3 regions of the Rothia sp. HC945 genome follow, and region 3 is predicted to be linked to each of the others. Evidence: predicted binding sites of a transcription regulator. Region 3 holds the regulator's gene; each other region holds the start of a gene.
The links. Region 3 encodes LexA, which represses DNA repair genes until DNA is damaged. Its sites were predicted from a motif close to TCGAACANNTGTTCGA; they were not measured.
Positions count from the first base shown of each region.

Region 1 (7,123 bases), on a different contig from region 3:
CCCCTCCAAACGAAGGTGATCGGCTCGGAATCGGGTAACCGCCACCGAGCGTCGACCGGGCGTCCGCTGGATCTTGCCGTCCGGTGGCCGGGAACCAGCACCGAATCGGGCAACCGCCACCCAACACGGGAAGTTGCCGTGTGACCGAGCGGATCCAATCGCCGTCCGCGCGACCGAGCCTTCGGTTCTGACACCGGGGCGGCCCCTCCTGTCCGCTCCCGCGCCGGTGCAGGGGGGCGGTTCCTCCCTCGACACACTGCATCGGCACATGCTGAGACGCGTTTTCGGCAGTTCGCCCCGTTATCTTAGGCTTACTATGTTCTACATCACGAGGCGGAGGAGGCGCAGTGGCAGCGCAGAACACGGACGCAACCGGAGAACTCAAGACAACGGCCGAGGCCGTTGCACGTCGGGCGACGGAAGAGGTCTTGGCCCTGAGCCACAGCATCCACGCCGAACCAGAAACCGCATTCGAGGAGATCGAGACCTCCAGGAAAGCGACCGACGTCCTGAGAAGGCATGGGTTCGAGGTCGAGACCGGCGTGGCCGATATGCAGACGGCCTTCGTCGCCTCCTACGGATCTGGTGATCTGGTGATCGGTGTCTGCGCCGAGCTCGACGCGCTCCCCGGAGTCGGTCACGCCTGCGGCCACAACATCATCGCCGCCTCCGGAGTGCTTGCGGGGCTGGCCCTTGCCTCCGTCGCTGATCGAGCAGGCCTCACGGTCAAAGTCTTCGGAACCCCCGCCGAGGAATTCGGCGGCGGAAAGATCTTCATGCTGCGCGCTGGGGTGTTCGACGGCGTCCACGCCGCGATGATGGTTCACCCCGGCGACCAAGAGCATGACACCCACTTCACCCGTTCGGTGGTTGACCTGGAGGTTCGCTACACCGGGCGCCCCGCGCACTCGGCCATGGCACCTTACGAAGGGATCAACGCGGGCGACGCGGCAACGATCGCACAAGTCTCCATCGGTCTCCTGCGACAGCACTTGCGACCGGGGGAACTCGTGCACGGCATCGTCACCGAGGCCGGCCACGCGCCGAATGTGGTGCCCCACAGCTCGTCACTTCTCTACGACGCCCGCGCCGATACCATCGCCGATCTCGAGGGACCGGGCGGAGTCAAGGAAAGACTGATCCGTTGCTTCGAGGCGGGCGCCGTGGCGACAGGGTGCGACGTCGAGATCAAGGACGACTGGCCCGCTTTCTCGGAATTCCGCAACGACGAGCCCATGGTCGCCGCCTACCGGCGCAACGCCGAGGCGCTGGGCCGAACCTTCTCCGACGTGCCGGCCGAACAACGTCAACGGCAGGCAGGATCGACCGACATGGCGAACGTGTCTCTGGAAATTCCTGCGATCCATCCAAGCATTTTCGTGGACGGACAGGGGTCGACCCCGCACCAGCCCGAATTCGCCCAGTATTGCGTGGGGCCGGACGCCGATCGCGCCGTGACCGATGGGGGCATCGCCCTCTGCTGGACAGCGATCGACATGGCTACCGACGCCGACCAGCGGGAACGCCTGATGGCCCCGAGAAAGGCTGAAGCATGAGCACCGCCGCACCGAGCGCGCCGAACGGGCGGAGAAAGGCATCCACGGCACGCAGGACCTTGTGGTGGGTCGTGTGCCTGGCCCCTCTTGTGTGCGCCTTCGTCCTGCAGTGGCTCCCGATCTTCAACGGGCCACACCTTTTCTTGGGCATTCCGACGATCATGTGGTGGACCTGTGTCCCGGGAAGCCTGATGGTCAGCCTCGTCCTGGCGATCGTTGAATTCACCCGCACCGACGCCGACCACGAGGAACGCCTCGACCGCGAGGCGATCGCCCTCGGCGAGGGACGGAAGAGTCAGGGGAATGCCTCATGAGCGTTATCGCATGGGTCGCTCTGGGTGGCATCGTCGTCATCGGTCTGCTCGGGTTCCTCGGCAGGCGCAAGCCGGACCTGGACCTGGCCGAGTGGACCGTGGGTGGTCACAAATTCGGCGTCGCCACCACGTGGCTCCTCCAGGCCGGGGAGGTCTTCACGACCTTCACGTTCCTCGGAACCGCGGGGTTGGTCGTTTCCGGCGGGGCGGCGTCGTTCTACTCGATGCCCTACGTTCCCCTCGGCTATCTGGCTCTCTACTTCTTGGCGCCCAGGATCTGGCGGATCGCACGCGCTCGCGGCCATCTGACGCAGGCGGATTTCCTGGAGGACGCGTATTCCTCCCGCGCGGTCGGGATGCTGGTTGCGCTGGCCGGCGTCGTCTTCCTGCTGCCCTATCTGCAGCTCCAGATCACGGGGCTGGGGCTGATCGTTCAGGTGGTCACGGGGAACCATTCGATGGGGGCGTGGTCGATGGTGATCGCGTTCGTCCTCGTGGTCGCTTTCGTCCTCTGGGCCGGGCTTCGAGGGGTCGCGACGACGGCGTACTTCAAGGACGTGCTGATGATCGTGATGCTGTTCGTCATCTGCATCTCGGTGCCCATCCACTACACGGGCGGATTCACCAGTGCCTTCGAGGTGATCCGGGAGAAGATGCCCGAGATGCTCTCGGTCCATGGCACAGCGGAGTACGGGATCCCGTGGTACCTGTCCAACATGGCCATCAGCGCCATCGGGGTTGCCTTCGCGACGATGCCTCACAACTGGCCGCCGATCATGTCCGCCCGCAACTCCACGGTTCTTCGCCGCAACTACCTGTGGTTGCCGTTCTACAACACCTTGATCGTGATGCCGCTGGTCGTGGGCTATGTGGCCCTGGTGGTGTTGGGGAGCGGAGCCGACCCGGACAGCGCTCTCCTGGACCTGGCCTCCGGTGTGTTGCCCGACTGGCTCATGGGTGTTGCCGCGGTGGCCGGCATCGCGACGGCGATGGTGCCTTCGGCGTCGTTGCTCATCGCCATCAGTACCCTGGTCTCCCGAAACCTGGCGCGTGCCCGATCCGAGAAAGCCCAGTTCACGGTCACTCAGGTCACCGTGGTGGTGGCGACCGGGCTGGCACTGTTCCTGTCGATCGCCATGCCGGACCTGTTGGCGAACCTCCTGCTGCTGACCTTTTCCGGCCTGGACCAGCTGGCACCGGCGATCGCCGCGGCTCTGCTGTTCCGCAGGCGGGTCGGCGCGTCGTCGATTCTCGCTGGGGCCCTCGTGGGAATGGCGATCGTGATCGGGTACACCTTCTGGTGGACGCTCCCGTGGGCGATCAGCGAAGGGATCATCGGACTGGCCGTGAACATCGTGGTGGTCGTGATCATGGAGGTTCTCCGCCGGTCGATGTCCGGTCGGCCTGCGGCGGAGTGGCCTGTTGCGGAGAGTTCCATGGCGGGCTCAGGCCGGTAGAGGGTAGCGCGGCGGGAGCCGGCGGGAGTCGGCCGAGGTGGCGGTTTTGGGACTGAACTCGTTGAATTCGGTCCCAAAACTGCCACCTCGCGATCGGGGTAGTGCACGAAACTGTCACCTCGTGCGGCGTCGTCGTTTCGGTCTGCCCCGACGTGCCCCGGGGTCTTTCCGCCCCGCATGCTCCTCGTCTCGTCGGCCCTTCCCAAAAATCCGCTTAAGTTGTCAGTCGCTGTTCCTACGATTCGAATATATATTCGAATCAGAGCTAGGAGGCGCTATGCCCAATACTCAGGTGATGACGACGACGGCCGGTCAACCCCTGCGCGTGGAGGTGGACGGCCACCACTACAGGGTCGCGGCCGACCCGGTCCGCTGGTACGAGCGGCGTGCCTGGTGGACCGAGGTCGACCGTGCCCCGAAGAATCAGTGCCCGTACCTGGTGGATCGGGAGATGTGGCAGGTCCAGGTGACGGTCGATCTTCCGGCGGGGGCCAGGCGACGTCGGGGTGCTGTGCGGGATCGGGAATTGCGGACGCTTCATCTGGAGCGAGACCGTGCAACAGGGGGATGGGACGTGGTCGAGAACCTGTAGCCTGAAACGAAGTTTCCGTCACGTGAGGTGGTTGAGCAATGAAAATGGGGCGCGCATACGTCGAGAGCCTGTTCGAGCAGCAGACCGGCTTGTACACCTGGGTCGAAGTCTCGGGCAATCGCTACTATCTGCCGGAGGTCGGACCGGCGAGCGTAGTGGACAGCAGCCTCTTCCAGGAGGGGAACGACGCCGCGAGGGAGAAGTTCTACTCGAATCTCGGAACCAGCGATTTGCCGCACGTGCGCTCCACGACGGACGTCCTGCCGCTGGAGCCCGGAAAGATTCTCTGTGTGGGGTTGAATTATCACGATCACGCGGAAGAAGTCGGTGCTGAGCTTCCCCAGTACCCCACCATCTTCACCAAGTACTCGAACTCGCTCGTGGGGCCGGACGATCCCATTGCCATGCCGGCGGAATCGACCAAGATCGACTATGAGGCCGAGCTCTGCGTGGTGATCGGCAGGTCCGTACGGCGCGCAAACGAGGAAGAAGCACTGGATGCCATCGCCGGATACACCGTGTTCAACGACATCTCGGTCCGCGACTGGCAAGGGCGCACGAGCGAGTGGTTTCAGGGAAAGAACTGGGACCACAGCACGCCCCTCGGCCCGCACATCGTTGCCAAGGACCAGGTCGACCCCGTGCAAGGACTCGCCATCGAATGCCTCGTGGACGGCGAGGTCATGCAGTCCGGGACCACGGCCAACATGATTTTCACTCCGGCCCAGATCGTCTCCTACCTCAGTACATTCATGACCTTGGAGCCCGGCGACGTGATCGCGTGCGGAACACCCGCCGGCGTGGGAATGTCCAAGAAGCCCCGCCGCTTCTGGCTCAAGGCCGGCCATCGGGTCACGGTTCGCATCGAGGGCATCGGGGAACTGAGCAACGAATGCGTCCCCGAAGCGGAAACCGTGGAGCACTTCGAGGGCAAATCCTGGTGGGGCCCCGGGGTCGGGGCGGCGGGGGAGACTCGTTAGGGCGGGATCCTCGCGGGGTATCCTGCGGTGTGGCGTCTCGCCGAAGGATCCTGATCGGGGCGTGGGCCAGATGTGCCCGGTCCGCCAACTTGCTGGAAGTGAACGGCGCTCACCATCATCTCGGCCAAGTGCTCTTACGACTCATCCGTCATGGAGACAAGTACCTGATCGAACAAACCCCCAGTGGCGGATGACCAAGGGACTGCTTGCTCGATATAAGCCTTCAGAGAGGTTATCGCAATCTCATATTCTGGTTGTCTGACCAGCTCGTCAAACCTTGGCTGAGTGCGCACGCGATGCTGGGCCGTGAGGCGGCAGGTTTGTGCGGCTTTTCTTGCGAGGTGGCAGGTTTGTGCGGTTTTTGCGGCCAAAACTGCACAAACCTGCCACCTCGTGCTGTGGAGGCGCTCAAAACTGCCACGTCGGGTCGGGTTCTGCTCAAGAGTGCTACCTCGTGCCGGCTCTCTGGCGTGCCCACGGGTTGCAATGGGTGCGCAGGGTCCTCTTGGGCGGTGGTTTCCCGATTGAGAGGGTGTTACCCCCGTTAGGAGGGGGTGCAACCGCCTCCTAACGGGGCCAACCGCCTCCGAATCGGGTGACCGCCACCTTGGAGGCGCTTGCGCGGCCCCGACGTCACGTCATCGGCAATTTGGCCGAGGCAGTGGGGCGCACGGAACACCTCGGCTCGGCCGCGTTGACTTATTATTCGAATATATGTTCGATTAAGGCGTGAAGTTTCCGCACCTGGTCACCTACAGCGCCTACAGTGCGCACTACGGCGTCTCCGCACCCGCCGAACTCGCCGACGTCGCCGTGGCACACGGGGCCACCCACCTCGGGGTGACCGACCGGGACGGTTTCTACGGCGCCGTCAAACACGTCCGGGCCTGTATGGAGCGCTCCATCGCCCCCGTGCTCGGAGTGGATCTTGCGCTCGCGGACCCGTCCGACCGGAAAATCGTCGGGCGAGTCGTACTGCTCGCCGACGGGCACGACGCCGGGGCCGGGTACGGAGATCTCTGCCAGCTCGTCACCCGGGCGCATCGGGCCAGAGAACGCACCGAGCCCGCACGACTGGGGGACAGGCCCCGCATCACGGCCGCCGATCTCGGCCGAGTCGTCGCGATGGGCGAAGGCCACTTCACGGTCCTGCTCGGCCCGGAATCCGACTACGGAAGACTGGCGGCGGCCCGCAAATACCGCTCGGCCCGGGCCAGCCTGAAGGAATGGCGCAAACTCGTGGGGGAGAACCGTCTGCGGGTCAACCTCGTCAACCACCTGACCAAGCCGGGAGAGCGCCGAAGTATATCCCACGCGGCACGCATGCTCGGCATCGCGGCAGATTGCGGGGTGGGCGCCGTCGTCAGCAACGCCGTGCGCTACGCTGCGGAGGACCAAGCCGTGACCGCGGATATCCTCGACGCCGCTCGCGGCCTCACCGCACTCGGGGAAGGAACCCACCAGGTCAACGGGCAAGGATGGCTCAAATCCCCTCAGGACATGGGATCCATCGCGGCAGAGATCGCACGGGCCGCGGACGCCGGCGTCACGGCGTCGGAACTCATCGCACTCACCGCAGAGCTCGCCCACCGGTGCTCCATCGACCCCGCCACGGACATGGGGTACGGGACACCCACCGTGCCCGAGGCACACCTGACCGGAGTCACGCGCGCCCCAGCGGCCGAACTCAGAGCCCGCTGCGAAGCCGCCCTCGAACGCGTGTACGGCACGGAGGCAGACCGGACGGTTTACGGACCCGGCCTGGCCCGCCGCGACTGGGAGACACCTCGAGAGCGCCTCGACCGGGAGCTCGACACCATCGAGAACCTCGGATTCTGTGCCTACTTCCTGACCGTGGGGCACGTCTCCGGGCTCATCGAATCCCTGGGGATCCGCCACGCGGCGCGCGGGTCAGGGGTGTCATCCCTGGTCAACTACCTCTTGAACATCTCGGTGGTCGACCCCCTCGAATACGGGCTGGTCTTCGAGCGGTTCCTCTCGGACAAACGATCCACCCTGCCGGACATCGACATCGACGTCGAATCCGCGCGACGCCACGAAATCTACCGGCTCGTCTTCGACCACTACGGCGACCACCGCGTCAGCCTCATGTCCATGCACAACGGCTACCGCGCCCGCGGAGCGGTCAGGGACGCCGCCCGCGCCATCGGCCTCACCCCGGAGCAGACAGACCGCATCGCCAAAACCATCTGGCGCGTCCCCG
Region 1 is NZ_JBFCSN010000001.1:250,351-257,473, forward strand. It holds gene AB0Y14_RS01070 (M20 family metallopeptidase) at 348-1,556, shown strand; gene AB0Y14_RS01075 (hypothetical protein) at 1,553-1,870, shown strand; gene AB0Y14_RS01080 (sodium:solute symporter family protein) at 1,867-3,327, shown strand; gene AB0Y14_RS01085 (hypothetical protein) at 3,605-3,919, shown strand; gene AB0Y14_RS01090 (fumarylacetoacetate hydrolase family protein) at 3,964-4,899, shown strand; gene AB0Y14_RS01095 (DNA polymerase III subunit alpha) at 5,629-7,123, shown strand, end outside.
Region 1: a site for LexA is predicted at 5,606-5,621, ahead of AB0Y14_RS01095 (DNA polymerase III subunit alpha). Genes of this name have one in related genera too.

Region 2 (7,123 bases), on a different contig from region 3:
GTCCAGGTGTATGCAGAGGGGGCACTGTTGGCCTCGTGTCAGGCGGTTCTTCCGGGGGCACGGTACGGTGCGGAAGGAAGGTCGGCCGGCGTCGTCGAGCTCGGCGTGGGCGAAGCCGCTGCACCAGAGTCCGCCTTCCTCGCAGGATTCGCCGAGCAGGCCGATCCCCAGGAGCCGGTCCGGCGTCACCCGGACCCGGATGATCTCCCCTGTCGGAGCACCCTCGGCCATTGGCTCAACTTTGACTACAGGTTGACGGTCAGGCCAGGCGAGGTCCCGCCACACGAAAGGAGAGTCCGGGAACGTGTCGGCGGGTTCGACGGGTGACGAATTCATAACCCCATCATGGCAAATATCGGTCCCGGCCACGGGTTAGGATTGGTCCCATGCCCAGACCAGTCATCTTCGGACATGCCACCCGCCTGATCGGCCAAGGCATCCGGTACGCATCCAAATTCCGCGGGGGCGGGTCCGCTTTCCCCGGACTCTTCATGGAGAGGCTCGACCCCGGATTCGTGGAGCGGGAACTCTCGGCTCTGCCGCGCGGCGTCGTCGTGGTTTCCGGGACCAATGGGAAGACGACGACCACCAAAATGGCCGTGCAGCTCCTCGAATCCCAGGGTCTCAAGGTCTTCACCAACCGCACCGGGTCGAATTTCGTGCGTGGCGTCGCGGCCGCCCTGCTGGGCGAGATGAACCTCAAGGGTGAGCTCGACGCCGACATCGCCGTGTTGGAGCTGGACGAGGCCCACGCCGTGCACTTCGTCAAAATGGTGCAACCCAAGTATTCGCTCCTGCTGAATGTGATGCGCGATCAGCTGGACCGTTTCGGCGAAATCGATACGACGCGCAAGATGCTCACCCAGGTGGCCCGCGCGACCACGGGCACGGTGGTGCTCAACCGGGAGGATCCGCGAATCCGCCGGATCTCCCAGGATGTCGAGGATGGCACGGAGGTCGCCTACTACGGTCTGTCCGAGGGCCTTCGGTCGCGCTTCCCCTCTGACGACGAAATGCGGGACAACCGGACTCCCCAGCAGGCGGAGAACCTGCCGGAAGCCTCGGTCGCGCTGACTTCCTTCGAGGGCACCAGGACTCACCTGATGATCGGTGACCGGGAGGTCACGACCGACATCAACCTCTACGGCATCTACAACATCTACAACGCCGCGGGTGCCCTGGCGCTGACCCTCGAAATCATGGGGGAGGACGCCGACGAGGCCGCGCTGCTGGCCGAACTGTCCAAGGTCACTCCGGCATTCGGGCGTGGGGAGTCCGTCCGGGTCGGGGACCGCAGCCTGCAACTGCTGCTCGTGAAGAATCCGGCGGGCTTCCGCTTGTCCTTGGCTTCGGCCACGGGCAAGGACTACGCGACCATGATCACGATCAACGACGAATACGCGGACGGCCGGGACGTCTCCTGGTTGTGGGACGTCGACTTCGAATCCTTGCAGCACGGCGGTGTGGACGTGGTTTCGGGGACGCGCGCCTACGACATGGCCTTGCGCCTGGAACACGACGACGTCCCCGTGCGTGCCGTCAACACTGACCTTCCGAGCGCCCTGGATGAATTCGTCCGCGGATCGGGGGACAAGCCCATGCGGGTATTCTGCACGTATACGTCCATGCTCGCCCTTCGTCGGGAGCTGGCCAAGACCACCGAGGTGGCTGATATCGGATGACCGAGAAGACCCTGAAGATCCTGCAGCTGTATCCGCGGGACATGAACATCTACGGCGACTGGGGCAACGTCCTGTCCCTCTCCAGGAGGGCGCACGCTCACGGATTGGGCACCGAAATCGTCGACTACAACCCGGGCGATGTTTTTCCCGAGGACTTCGACATTCTCGTGGGCGGAGGGGGCCAGGATTCCGGGCAGACCGTGATCCAGGACGATCTCCACCGCATCGCACCCGTGGTGCGGTCCGCGGCCGAGTCCGGGGCCCCGATGCTGGTCATCTGTGGTCTCTACCAGCTGTTCGGGAACCAGTTCACCACGGTCGGGGGCGAGGTGCTCCAAGGGATCGGGCTCTTCGACGCCCACACCGTGGGCAGCGAGGAACGCCTGATCGGGAACATCGTGACCGAGTCGGAGGAGTTCGGAACGATCGTCGGGTATGAGAACCACTCAGGCCTGACCTATCTGGGCGACGGCGTCGAGCGCCTGGGAACCGTGACAAAGGGCCAAGGCAACAACCTTGACGACGACGGCGAGGGAGCCCGTGTGCACCACGTGATCGGCAGCTATCTGCACGGCTCCCTCCTCCCCAAGAACCCCCGGATCTCCGACTATCTCGTGCGTCATGCTGCCGAGCGGAAGTTCGGCTCTTTCGAACCTGCAAGGATCGATGATTCCATGGCCGATCGGGCCCGAGAGGTCGCGGCCTCAAGGCCGCGATGAAACCGTTCCCGTTCTGGTGCGGCGGTACCGCACCCGTGGCTCGACACGGCGGCAACTGGTCGTTTGCTGGCGTCGTTACAATGGTTTGAGGCTTGTGCGTGGTCGGTACGCCCTGTCGCCGCCCGGGAGATGCGTCGAGGGGATCCGCGTTGGGAACCGGGTCGGGGCGGACAGGCACGGCCGCGCAAGGACACTGTCTATATTCGAGGAGCACATCTATGTCGGGTCACTCCAAGTGGGCCACCACCAAACACAAGAAGGCCGCGATCGATGCGAAGCGGGCCAAGGCCTTCGCGAAGTACATCAAGGGCATTGAGGTGGCCGCCCGCATGGGCGGTGCCGATGTCTCCGGCAATCCCGCGCTGGACCTGGCCATTTCCAAGGCCAAGAAGAACTCGGTGCCCAATGACAACATCGACCGCGCGGTCAAGCGCGGTGCCGGCCTGACCGGCGAGGTCGTCGAATACTCCGAGATCCTCTATGAAGCCCGCGGACCGCAGGGTTCTGCCCTGTACATCGAGTGCCTCACGGACAACAAGAACCGTGCCGCATCGGACGTCCGGGTCGCGGTCACGCGCAACGGCGGCACCATGGCCGACCCCGGGTCGGTTTCGTTCCTGTTCGAGCGCAAGGGCGTCGTCGAGGTGGCCAAGAAGGACGGCCTCACGGAGGACGACGTCCTGATGGCCGTTCTCGACGCGGGTGCCGACGAGGTCAAGGAAGAAGAAGAGATGTTCGAGGTCATTTCCGAGGCCACCGACCTTCCGGAGATCCGCAAGGCACTCGACGAGGCGGAACTCGACTACAACAATGACGACCCCCAGTGGCGGCCCACCATGACGGTGGACCTGGATGCCGAGGGCGCACGCAAGTTCCTGCGCTTGGCCGACGCGGTCGAGGCCCTCGACGACGTCCAGAACGTGTATTCGAACGCGGACATCTCGCCCGCCGTGATAGAAGAGCTCGAAGCCGACGACTAGTCGCCGAGCGAATTCGGGAGAGTGCTATGAACAAGGGACCGGTCGGAGCCGTTGAATCACCAGCCTCCGCCGGTCCTTTGCGTATCCTCGGGGTCGACCCGGGGCTCACACGGTGCGGGTTCGGCGTGGTCGACATGTCCGGGAACCGCAAAGCGCAATTCGTCGACGCGGGGGCTGCCGGAACTCAAGCCAGCGAGTCATTGGACGCTCGGGTCCTGCACATCCAGCGTGCGATGCAGGGGTGGGTCGAGACCTACCGTCCGGACGTGATGGCCATCGAACGTATTTTTGCCCAGGAATCCGTCAACACCGTGATCGGAACCGCCCACGCATCCGGCGTCGTCATTGCGGCCGCTGCCGCCGCTGGCATCCCCGTAGCATGGCACACCCCATCTGAGGTCAAAGCGGCCGTGACCGGTAGCGGGAGGGCGGACAAGAAGTCTGTCGGGCGTATGGTGGCCCGCATCCTCGAATTGGAGACGGTGCCGAAGCCGGCCGACGCCGCCGACGCCGTCGCCTTGGCCATCTGCCACGGATGGCGCTCCGGAATCATCGGCACGGGAGTCAATATGGGTACCGGTGTCCAGACGCACCAGGGATCGATCCCCGCTCGCGCCAAGGGAGGTTCCATGACGCCGGCACAGCGGGCGTGGAAGGCGGCGGAGGAACGCTCCCGTCGCGGAAAATAGCGGGAGCCTCGAGGGCACGCCACAGCCTGAGTCGGGGACTACGAGGACGACGTCCGTCCACAGGCGCGCCGCTGAATGTCCTTCGTAACTTTGTTCGATTAAGATGGATGCATGATTTCTTCTCTGACGGGCACCGTGACCCATGTTGGCCTCCATGAGGCAGTCATCGAGGTCGGCGGTGTCGGGATGCTGGTCCAGGCAACCCCCGGCACATTGGCGACCTTGCGTCTCGGCGAGCAGGCTCGGCTCGAGACCTCCCTGATCGTCAAGGAGGACTCACTGACCCTGTTCGGGTTCCGGGACGACAGCGAGCGAGAAGTGTTCACCACGATGCTCTCGGTCTCCGGCATCGGTCCGCGCATCGCACTGGCCGTTGTGTCCGTCCACACCCCAGCAGAGGTGGCCCAGGCCGTCGCGGAGGGCAATGACAAAGCATTCAGCAAGGTTCCCGGGATCGGTCCCAAGGGAGCTCGCCGGATTGTCCTGGAACTCGCGGGCAAGCTTGTCCTGCCCGAGCCGGAGAACGGGGACGCCTCGTCCGCGGGCGTCGGAGGCCAGGCCGGAACCGGTCCATCGTGGCGGTCGCAAGTTATGGATGCCCTGGTGGGCCTAGGGTGGCAGGAGAAGGATGCCGCCGGTGCGGTGGATTCCTACGTCGAGGCCGAGCCCGATGCCGGATCCATGACGGTCCCCGATGCCCTCCGGGGTGTCCTGGCCGGTCTCGGCCGAGCAAGCGGCATGGGCCATCGGTCCAAATAGCCGGGCGGAAAGGAACGAATGACGCAGCAATTCCCGGAGAACGACGCGCAGAATCTGCCGGGCCAGCAGCGCTCGGGACAGGAGCGGCTGGTCGACGCCGAGGTCGAACCCGAGGACAAGGCGATCGAGGCGGCGTTGCGACCCAAGGCCCTGGACGATTTCGTCGGGCAGAAGCGTGTGCGCCAACAATTGTCACTGGTTCTCGAGGCCTCGAAACTGCGCGGCAAAAGCGCGGACCACGTCCTTCTCTCAGGTCCTCCGGGGCTCGGAAAGACCACTTTGGCGATGATCATTGCGGAGGAAATGGGCTCGCCCTTGCGCATCAGTTCGGGACCGGCCATCCAGCATTCGGGTGATCTGGCCGCAATCCTTTCCTCGCTCACGCCCGGCGAGGTGCTGTTCCTCGATGAGATCCACCGCATGTCGCGCCCCGCGGAAGAGATGCTCTACATGGCCATGGAGGATTTCCGCGTCGATATCGTGGTCGGCAAGGGCGCAGGAGCCACCTCGATTCCCCTGGAATTGCCCAGCTTCACGCTCGTCGGCGCAACCACGCGTGCCGGCCTCCTGCCCGGACCCCTGCGGGACCGTTTTGGATTCACGGGTCACCTGGAGTTCTACGACGTGGAGGAGCTCGAGCTCGTTCTCCGCCGTTCGGCCGGTCTCCTGGACCTGAAGATCACCACCGAGGGCTTCCATGAGATCGCCTCGCGATCCCGCGGTACGCCACGCATCGCCAACCGCCTCTTGCGCAGGGTCCGGGACTGGGCTCTCGTCCACTCAGTGGACGATATCGATGCTCGGACTGCGGCGACCGCACTGGACATGTACGAAGTCGATTCGAAGGGCCTCGATCGACTGGACCGATCCGTTCTCGAATCCCTGATCCACAAATTCGGCGGGGGGCCCGTGGGCTTATCGACCCTGGCCATCGCGGTGGGCGAGGAGACGGAGACCGTGGAAACGGTGGCAGAACCTTATCTGGTGCGCGAAGGTCTTATGGGCCGGACGCCCCGGGGACGTGTGGCGCTTCCTTCCGCGTGGGTGCACCTGGACCTCGAACCACCGGAATCCTGAGCGAGGGTTTCTGACCGGATACCCAGAATCGTCCTCTAGACTTTAAAAAGTTTTTCCCTTATCCCGGTGGGATGCTGACCGGGAACAACCCAGATACCGACGTAAGGAACACATGCTACTTTCCACCATCAACTCGACCGGAAGCCTGCAGGCAGCCGACCAGGGCGGGGGCGGTGGATCCAACTTCCTGCTCCTCGGCCTCATGCTGGTGGTTGTCATCGTGTTCCTCGTTCTTCCGATGCGCCGCCAGAAGAAGGCCAGGCAGCAAATGCAGGAACGCCAGAACGCGATGACCCCGGGAACGCGTGTCATGACGCAGTTCGGCGTCTTCGGAACCATCGTGTCGATCGACCGTGAGGCCAACCGTGCGGTCGTCGAGGTTGCCCCCAAGACGGAGATCACCGTCCATCTCGGAGCCGTGACCACGGTTCTGGACGACAACGGTCAGGTCCCCGGAACCCCCGAGGCGGCGCGGGCCGCCGCGGCCCAAGGCGTTGCCGAGGAGCCCCAGAGCGGATCCGGTGCCTTCGGGAATGAGTCCTCCGCCGAAGGCGGTTTCGGATCGGCGTCGACCTCTGCCGAGAACGGACCGCGGCTCAACGGCGAGCCGAGCGACGAAGCGACCCGAGGCCTGGGGGAGCAGGACGGCACGGGGTACAGGGATGACCCCCGCGGCGACGATTCCACCGGCTCGACCCGCTAGAACATACGCAATTTTCGAGGTGCTTGCCCACGGGTGAGCACCTCGACCTATGATCCTCAGGAATCCTCATGGCTCGGAAAAAGCGCACGTCCAGTGCCCGAAAGGCCCTGCTCCTGTTGACCGCCATCGTGGTGGTCCTCGGCGGTGTCATCGGCCTGTCTGCGACCAAGTTGGGTGGCTCTGCATCACCCCAGCTCGCTCTGGACCTGTCCGGCGGCACGGAGATGATCCTCTCCCCGAAGGTCACTAACGGCGACGGCGACGGCGACATCAGCAAGGACCAGCTCGACCAAGCGGTCGACATCATCCGACAGCGCGTCGACGGCGCGGGCGTTTCCGAGGCCGAGGTCAGCACCCAGTCAGGGCGGAACGTCGTGGTCTCGATGCCGGGCACTCCAAGCCAGGAGACCCGTGACCTGATCCAGGCATCGGCCCAGATGTCCTTCCGATCCGTCCTGATGCAAGGAGACGGCGGCGCCGTCTCCGAGGACAAACGCACCGCGGATGCGGATCT
Region 2 is NZ_JBFCSN010000001.1:272,637-279,759, forward strand. It holds gene AB0Y14_RS01155 (hypothetical protein) at 1-336, opposite strand, end outside; gene AB0Y14_RS01160 (MurT ligase domain-containing protein) at 387-1,682, shown strand; gene AB0Y14_RS01165 (type 1 glutamine amidotransferase) at 1,679-2,401, shown strand; gene AB0Y14_RS01170 (YebC/PmpR family DNA-binding transcriptional regulator) at 2,620-3,381, shown strand; gene ruvC (crossover junction endodeoxyribonuclease RuvC) at 3,408-4,070, shown strand; gene ruvA (Holliday junction branch migration protein RuvA) at 4,182-4,829, shown strand; gene ruvB (Holliday junction branch migration DNA helicase RuvB) at 4,848-5,906, shown strand; gene yajC (preprotein translocase subunit YajC) at 6,019-6,609, shown strand; gene secD (protein translocase subunit SecD) at 6,678-7,123, shown strand, end outside.
Region 2: a site for LexA is predicted at 4,153-4,168, ahead of ruvA (Holliday junction branch migration protein RuvA). Genes of this name have one in related genera too.

Region 3 (7,123 bases):
CTTCCAGCAGGTCCTGCCACAGCCCGTGGCTGTCCCCCACCCCGCCGAAGAAGACGAAATTCGAATCCGAGGAGGCGGGGCTCAGGCCCAGGTCCCGCAAGTGCTCGACGATGCGGTCCCTCTGTTTCTTGATGTCCTCCACGTTGGACAGAAGCTGCCCGCGGTGACGCAGAGCAGCCAAGGCCGTGGCCTGCGTGACAGCGGACAAGTGGTACGGGAGCCTGACCAGCTTGATCGCATCCACCACGGCGGGAGCCGCCGTAAAGTAGCCGATCCTGGCGCCTGCCAGAGCGAACGCCTTGCTCATGGTTCGGGTGACGATGAGTCGTTCGCGCCCCGGCAACAACCTGAGCGCCGTCCGATCAGGGTCCCTGGCGAACTCGGCGTAGGCTTCATCGACCACGACGATGCCATCGAAGGATGTCGCGGCGTCGTACACGGCCTCGACGACCTCGGGGTCGAGAGCCGTGCCGGTCGGATTGTTGGGGGAGCAGAGGACGGTGATGGCAGGCTTTTGGTCGGCAACTTGACGGGCCGCGGATTCGGGCGACAGCGAGAAATCCTCGGCCCTGTCCCCCGCCACAAATTCCGTATTGGTCCCCGAAGCCAAGAGCGGATACATCGAATACGTTGGGACGAAACTCAAGAGCCGGCGACCCGGACCGCCGAAAACTTGCAGGATCTGCTGGAGAATTTCGTTCGACCCATTGGCCGCCCACAGGTTGTTCTGGTCGAGGCCGTGTCCCACAAAAGCGGCCAGCTCGGAACGGAGCTCCGTGAAATCACGGTCCGGGTAACGATTGAGCGAACGAGCCGCTTCTCGCACTCCTTCGGTCACCGCCTCCACAACCTCGGCCGGCATAGGATGCGTGTTCTCGTTGACGTTCAACGCGTACGGCACCTCGAGCATGGGGGCGCCGTAAGGGGACCGACCTCGAAGGTCGTCCCGGAGGGGCAGGTTGTTCAACGCGTCCAATGAGTCAGTCACCCCACCATGCTAAGGACCGCCGAACCTTACTCCGAAATTATCGGGACAATAAGACGCTGTCCGGGGGTAACCTGTCCGCTGCCCAGATCGTTCAGATCGTTGATCTTGTCCATGGTCACTCGAACATCCGCGCTGGAATCCACGTCCCGAGCGATGTCCCACAGGGTGTCCCCGCTGCCGACGACGACGGATTGCGTGGTCGAGGCGGCATTCTCCGTACCCGCCTGCGCGGTGCCCGGCACGAGGAACATCATGAGAGCCACCGCGAGGACAACGACGGCGGACAGGACCGGCAACCCGAAGAACACGAAACGGCCTCGTCGAGTCAGCGACATGTGTGAGGTTCGGGCACGAGCGGCTCCTACGTGACGGATCCATTCCGCGTCACGGCCCTTGGTCTGAGTAAACGTGCTCATGCGAAGATCCCTTCGTATTCGGCGTGAGTGATGAGAGTTCGAACAGATGTTCGAGTTCGTACGTCTGTTCTACCAAAGTCTTCGAACACTGTCGAGAAAAATAGAACACTTGTTTGATTTGCCACTTCCTCTGGCCTAGCCTGAGGGGTAACGCAAATCGGTTGTACCGGCCGGATCGCATTCCCTCTGGGGAGGACTCCTTCGGTGCGACTTTCAGCAACCGCATCCGAACGGGCGACGGCACGATGATCGTGGTCGCCTGGGCCGTAGTTCCAGTACACACGGGGCGACTGACAACTTAAGCACCTCCAGGGAAGGACGAACCGGTGGCCACCCAGCTTCCTCACCAGGCCAAGCCGCTCACCCCGCGACAGCGCAGAATTCTCGAAGCGATTGCATCGTCCGTCGAGACGCACGGCTATCCGCCGTCCATGCGAGAGATCGGCGACCTGGTCGGGCTGTCCAGCCTGTCGAGCGTGACCCATCAGCTCTCGCGGTTGGAAGCCCTTGGCTTCATCCGTCGCGATCCGAAACGACCGCGAGCCATCGAGGTGCTTTGCGAAACACCCGTGGGTGAAGAGGGTCCTCGGTTCCCGGCCGCCACGGCCCAGGAACCGGCCGTGGCGGAACCATCAAGAGAAAAATCGAACGACAAGGTCGTGCCGCTCTTCCCGGAGAGCCAACCGGATGGGGCAACCGCCCAGGTGCCGCTGGTCGGCCGAATCGCCGCGGGTGTTCCCATCACAGCTGAGCAGCACGTGGACGACGTCGTCGCCCTCCCCCGTCAATTGGTCGGCCAGGGCCAGCTCTTCATGCTCGAGGTCCGAGGAGACTCGATGGTCGAGGCCGCGATCTGCGACGGCGACTGGGTTGTGGTCCGTCAGCAGAGCGACGCGGAGAACGGCGACATCGTCGCGGCGCTGTTGGACGACGAGGCCACGGTCAAGACCTTCCGGCAACGGGACGGGCACACCTGGCTGCTGCCTCAGAACCGACAGTACGAGCCGATTCTCGGAGACCACGCGACGATCATGGGCAAGGTCGTTTCGGTCCTGCGCTCGATGTGAGTCCGGCCCCGGCCAGCTTCACTCGGTCCCGGGCGCGGGGCCCGGCGCGCGTACGCATCGCGCGGTCAGCGTGCACCGGGCCGGAATCAACCGGCGGCGAGCCTCCGCAGGGCCGCGGTGACCGTCGGCAACTTGTCAGTGGTCCACAACGGGGGCAATGCGCTGCGCAGGAACCCGCCGTAGCGTGCGGTGGCGAGTCTGGAATCCAGGACGGCGACGACGCCGCGGTCTTCTTGCGAACGGATCAGCCGACCGGTCCCCTGGGCCAGCCTGATGGCCGCGTGATAGGCCGAGACAGCCATGAATCCATTCCCTCCGGTCTGGCTCACTGCCCTGGCCCGTGCGGAGGAAAGCGGGTCGTCGGGACGCGGAAACGGAATCCGGTCGATGATCACCAGGCGACACGACGCTCCCGGAACATCGACCCCCTGCCACAAGCTCATGGTCCCAAACAGGCAGGTATCGGCGTCTTCCGTGAATTCCTTGACCAGCCCGCGCAAGGAGGATTCGCCCTGGACGAGGACCTCCAGGTCAGAATTGTTCCTCACGTACTCGGCCGCCTGCTCGGCCCCTCGCTTGGACGAGAACAGCCCCAAGGTCCCTCCGCCCGAGGCCTCGACCAGTTGGAGCACCCGCTCGAGCTGTTCCTCAGAAACTCCCCGCGCCGGTTTCGGCAGGTCCGAGGCGAGATACAGCATTCCCTGCTTGGGATAGTCGAACGGTGAGCCCACATCGAGGCCCTCCCACGCGGGCGCCTTCTCGCCTCTGAGACCGAGCGATCCGGCCGCCGAGTCGAAGGAGTGACCGATGGAGAGGGTCGCCGAAGTCAGGACGACCGTACGGTCCTGGAACAAGCCCTCCCGAAGCCTCGAAGCCACCGACAACGGCGCCACGTGAATGGTGGCCGGGTCGGTATCGGCCGCCGCAACGTAGCCGCGTCCCGGCTCCCAGCCCCCAACTCGGCTGATCCACACGACCTCGTACTTGCCGTCGGCGCCGAGCGTCCTCTCCGCCAGCTCGAGGACCTCGGTCAGCCGGGCTCGGGCAGTCTGTCGACCGGCGTCGGCGTCTTTGCCTTCCGGCTTGGTGTCGGACAAAGCCGCGCGGCTCGCGTCACGCACCAGTTCCATGGCCCTCTGCAGATCCGGGGTCAGACCGTGTGCCATGAGCTCCGCGGGCTTCCCGGTGCAGGCGGCGTCCAATGCGTCGGCGGCAGCGGTCAGCGGGTCGTGCGAGGCGCTCGTGTGCTTGCGCACCGCTCTGGCCGCGGAGCGCACCATGACGGGCGAAATCGCTCCGGTCACCGCACCCGTGACCCGATCGACGAGTTCATGGGCCTCATCGACGATCACGGTGTCATGCTCCGGAAGGACACCGATTCCTTCGAAGGCGTTGATCGCCAGGAGCGCGTGGTTGGTGATGACGATGTCGGCCTCGCCGGCCTTCTGTCGCGCCAGTTCCGAGAAGCATTCCTCAACCAGGGGGCACTTGCGGCCGAGGCATTCTGACGCGGTCACGGAAACCTGTCTCCACGCCTTGTCGCTGACCCCGGGCAACAGCTCGTCCCGGTCTCCGGTGTCGCTCGTTTCCGCCCAGGAGCGGAGACGCACGATTTCCTCGGCGAGTCCCGTGCCACCGCGATCCGGATGGCCAGAAGCGGACGCCCCCTCGGAGTTCAGGGAGAAGAGCGCGTTGGGGTCTTCTTCCTCGGGGTACCCGCCCTCGAGTTTGTGCAGACACACGTAGTTGTTCCGCCCTTTGAGCAGGGAGACGTCGACCGGGCGCTCGAGCTGGTCGTCCAAGGTTTCGAGCAGGCGCGGCATGTCTCGGGTGACGATCTGCGCCTGGAGTGCCAAGGTCGCGGTTGCCACCACAATCGGGGACTCGGCGTCGATCGCGCGCCGGATCGCCGGAATCAAATACGCCAACGACTTGCCCGTTCCCGTACCGGCCTGAACCAGCAAATGCTTGTTCGTCTCCAGAGCCTGCGCCACGTGGGCGGCCATGCGCCTCTGCCCGTCACGCCGTTGTCCGCCCGTCCTGTCGACTGCGGTGTCCAGCAGCTCCAGGACGTCCTTGGCGCCCGGCAGCGTCTCCGGTTCCTCACCCGTCGGCGCAGTATTCATGAATCCAGCCTCCGACAGTTCAGGCGTTCGAAATCGTGTATTCGTGCAATTCTGCCGCCATATCCTGACGGACCAGAACGCTCATCCGCGTGCCACCCTCTTCGAACTCTGTCGAGAGGATCTCGGTATCCCACGAGTGCAACCGCGAGACAACCTCTCCGTGGGAGTAGGGCACCAGGAGCTCGAGTCGAACGTCCGGCCTCGGAATGGTGTCCGAGATCAGCTGTTTGAGCTCTTCGATCCCTTCTCCGGTACGAGCCGAGACGACGGCGTGTCGGGGTTCCCGCTGGCGCAGACGCTCAACGACATAAGGATCGGCCGCGTCGGCCTTGTTGAGCACGATGATTTCCGGAACGTCGTGGGCATCCACATCGGCCAGCACGTCGCGAACCGCTCGGATCTGGCCCTCGGGCTCGGGGTGGGAGACGTCGACGACGTGCAGGATGACGTCGGAATCCGCGACTTCCTCCAACGTGGATCGGAAGGCCTCGACCAGCTGCGTCGGCAGAGAGCGCACGAAACCCACGGTGTCCGAGAGCGTGTAGCCAATTCCATCAGGGGTCACAGCCTTGCGGACGGTCGGGTCCAGGGTCGCAAACAGCGCGTTCTCGACGAGCACGCCGGCATCCGTGAGCCTGTTGAGCAGCGAGGACTTCCCGGCGTTGGTGTACCCGGCGATCGCGACTGAAGGAACATGGTTGCGACGACGATTCTGCCGTTTGGTCTCTCGGGCCGGTTTCATCGCCGCGATCTCGCGCCGCAGCTTCGCCATGCGGGAACGAATACGACGCCGGTCCAGTTCGATCTTGGTCTCACCGGGCCCACGGGAGCCGATGCCTTCACCGCCCGCGGCACGGCCACCGGCCTGCCGGGACATGGAATCGCCCCAGCCACGGAGTCGGGGCAGCAAGTACTCGAGCTGTGCGAGCTCGACCTGGGCCTTTCCCTCTCGTGACTTGGCATGCTGGGCGAAGATGTCGAGGATCAACGACGTCCGGTCGATGACCTTGACCTTGACGATGTCCTCAAGGGCACGACGCTGGGAGGGCGCGAGTTCGGAATCGATGATGACCGTGTCCGAGCCGGTCGATTGGACGATCTCCCGAAGTTCCTGGGCCTTGCCCGATCCCAGGAATGTCCCCGGATCGGGCTTGAGTCGACGCTGGACCAGGCCGTCGCGCACCTCGGAGCCGGCGGTCTCGGCGAGCGCGGCCAGCTCCCGCAGTGAGTTCTCCGCTTCGGCCTGCGTTCCTTCCGACCAGATACCAGCGAGAACGACCTTCTCGAGCCGCAGTTGGCGGTATTCCACCTCGGTAACGTCCTCGAGCTCCGTGGAGAGACCCTGGACGCGGCGCAACGCGCGACGTTCTTCCAGTTCCTGCTGGTCGCCGTCTGCAGCGGTCAGTTCCCTGCCCTCGCGGGCCAGTTCAGGGGCTTTGCGATCGAGGATCGCTTCCTCGTGTTCTTCTTCGGCGGAGAATCGACCGAGGACTCGATCCACGCTGGCCCTGAGCTGGGCATCGGTCGGCCGCGAACCGCCCTGGTCCGCGGAACCTGTGGTTTCGTTCTGGGGCATAGTGCCTTTCTTGGGGTAACGCGCGCCTTTCCGGCGACGTCGTCTTCTGCAATTCTATCCGCGTCGCCAAGTCGTGCACCGTGGCGCACGTCGATCTGTGGATGACCGCCCGGAGCAGTGGCGGTCTGCTTTCGGTCGGGTCCCGCAGGTCCGCTCATGCCGTAAAATCGCTCTTCATGGCCGAGCACTACTTTTCCTCCCACCACGAGGACGGGCTGACACCCCGACCCCTGACCGTCGAGCTCGAGGGCTCCGAAAGACACCTCGTCACGGCATCGGGTGTTTTCAGTCCCAAGGGACTCGACAAGGGAACCGCGGTTCTCCTCAGAGAAGCACCCGAACCACGAGGAAATTCCCTCCTCGACATAGGTTGCGGCTGGGGGCCGATCACCCTGGCCCTGGCGCTCAGGAGACCCGGTGCCCGGGTCCTTGGTGTCGATGTCAATCAGCGGAGTATCGAACTGACTCGGCGCAATGCGGCCTCGATGGGACTGGACACCATCTCGACTGCTCTGCCCGACGACGTCGACCCCGGTCTGAGCTTCGACACCATCTGGTCCAACCCGCCCATTCGCGTGGGTAAGGACGTTCTGCACGACATCCTGATGACCTGGTTGCCCAGGCTCTCGGCCGGGGGCTCGGCCTACCTCGTGGTCCAGAAGAACCTCGGCGCGGATTCTCTGATTCCGTGGTTGGCCCAGAACCTGGGTACGGAGTTCGCCGTCCATCGATATGCCACGGCCAAGGGGTTTCGTGTCATCGAGGTCCGGCGGGGACCCGCCCGGGAAGTCTAGCCGAGAACAACCTTTCCGACCAGGACGGCCGGTCCGGACAGGACCACGTGTTCCAGCTCGTCCGGGGCCATGACGAATGTTGCTCCTACCGCGCCTCCGGGCACCTCGACGACCCATTCATCGGGCGCGTCGTCGCCCGCCCAGAAGCGAGTCGCC
Region 3 is NZ_JBFCSN010000002.1:28,132-35,254, forward strand. It holds gene AB0Y14_RS08720 (histidinol-phosphate transaminase) at 1-988, opposite strand, end outside; gene AB0Y14_RS08725 (LysM peptidoglycan-binding domain-containing protein) at 1,015-1,404, opposite strand; gene lexA (transcriptional repressor LexA) at 1,731-2,471, shown strand; gene AB0Y14_RS08735 (ATP-dependent DNA helicase) at 2,558-4,597, opposite strand; gene hflX (GTPase HflX) at 4,617-6,173, opposite strand; gene AB0Y14_RS08745 (class I SAM-dependent methyltransferase) at 6,350-6,967, shown strand; gene dapF (diaminopimelate epimerase) at 6,964-7,123, opposite strand, start outside.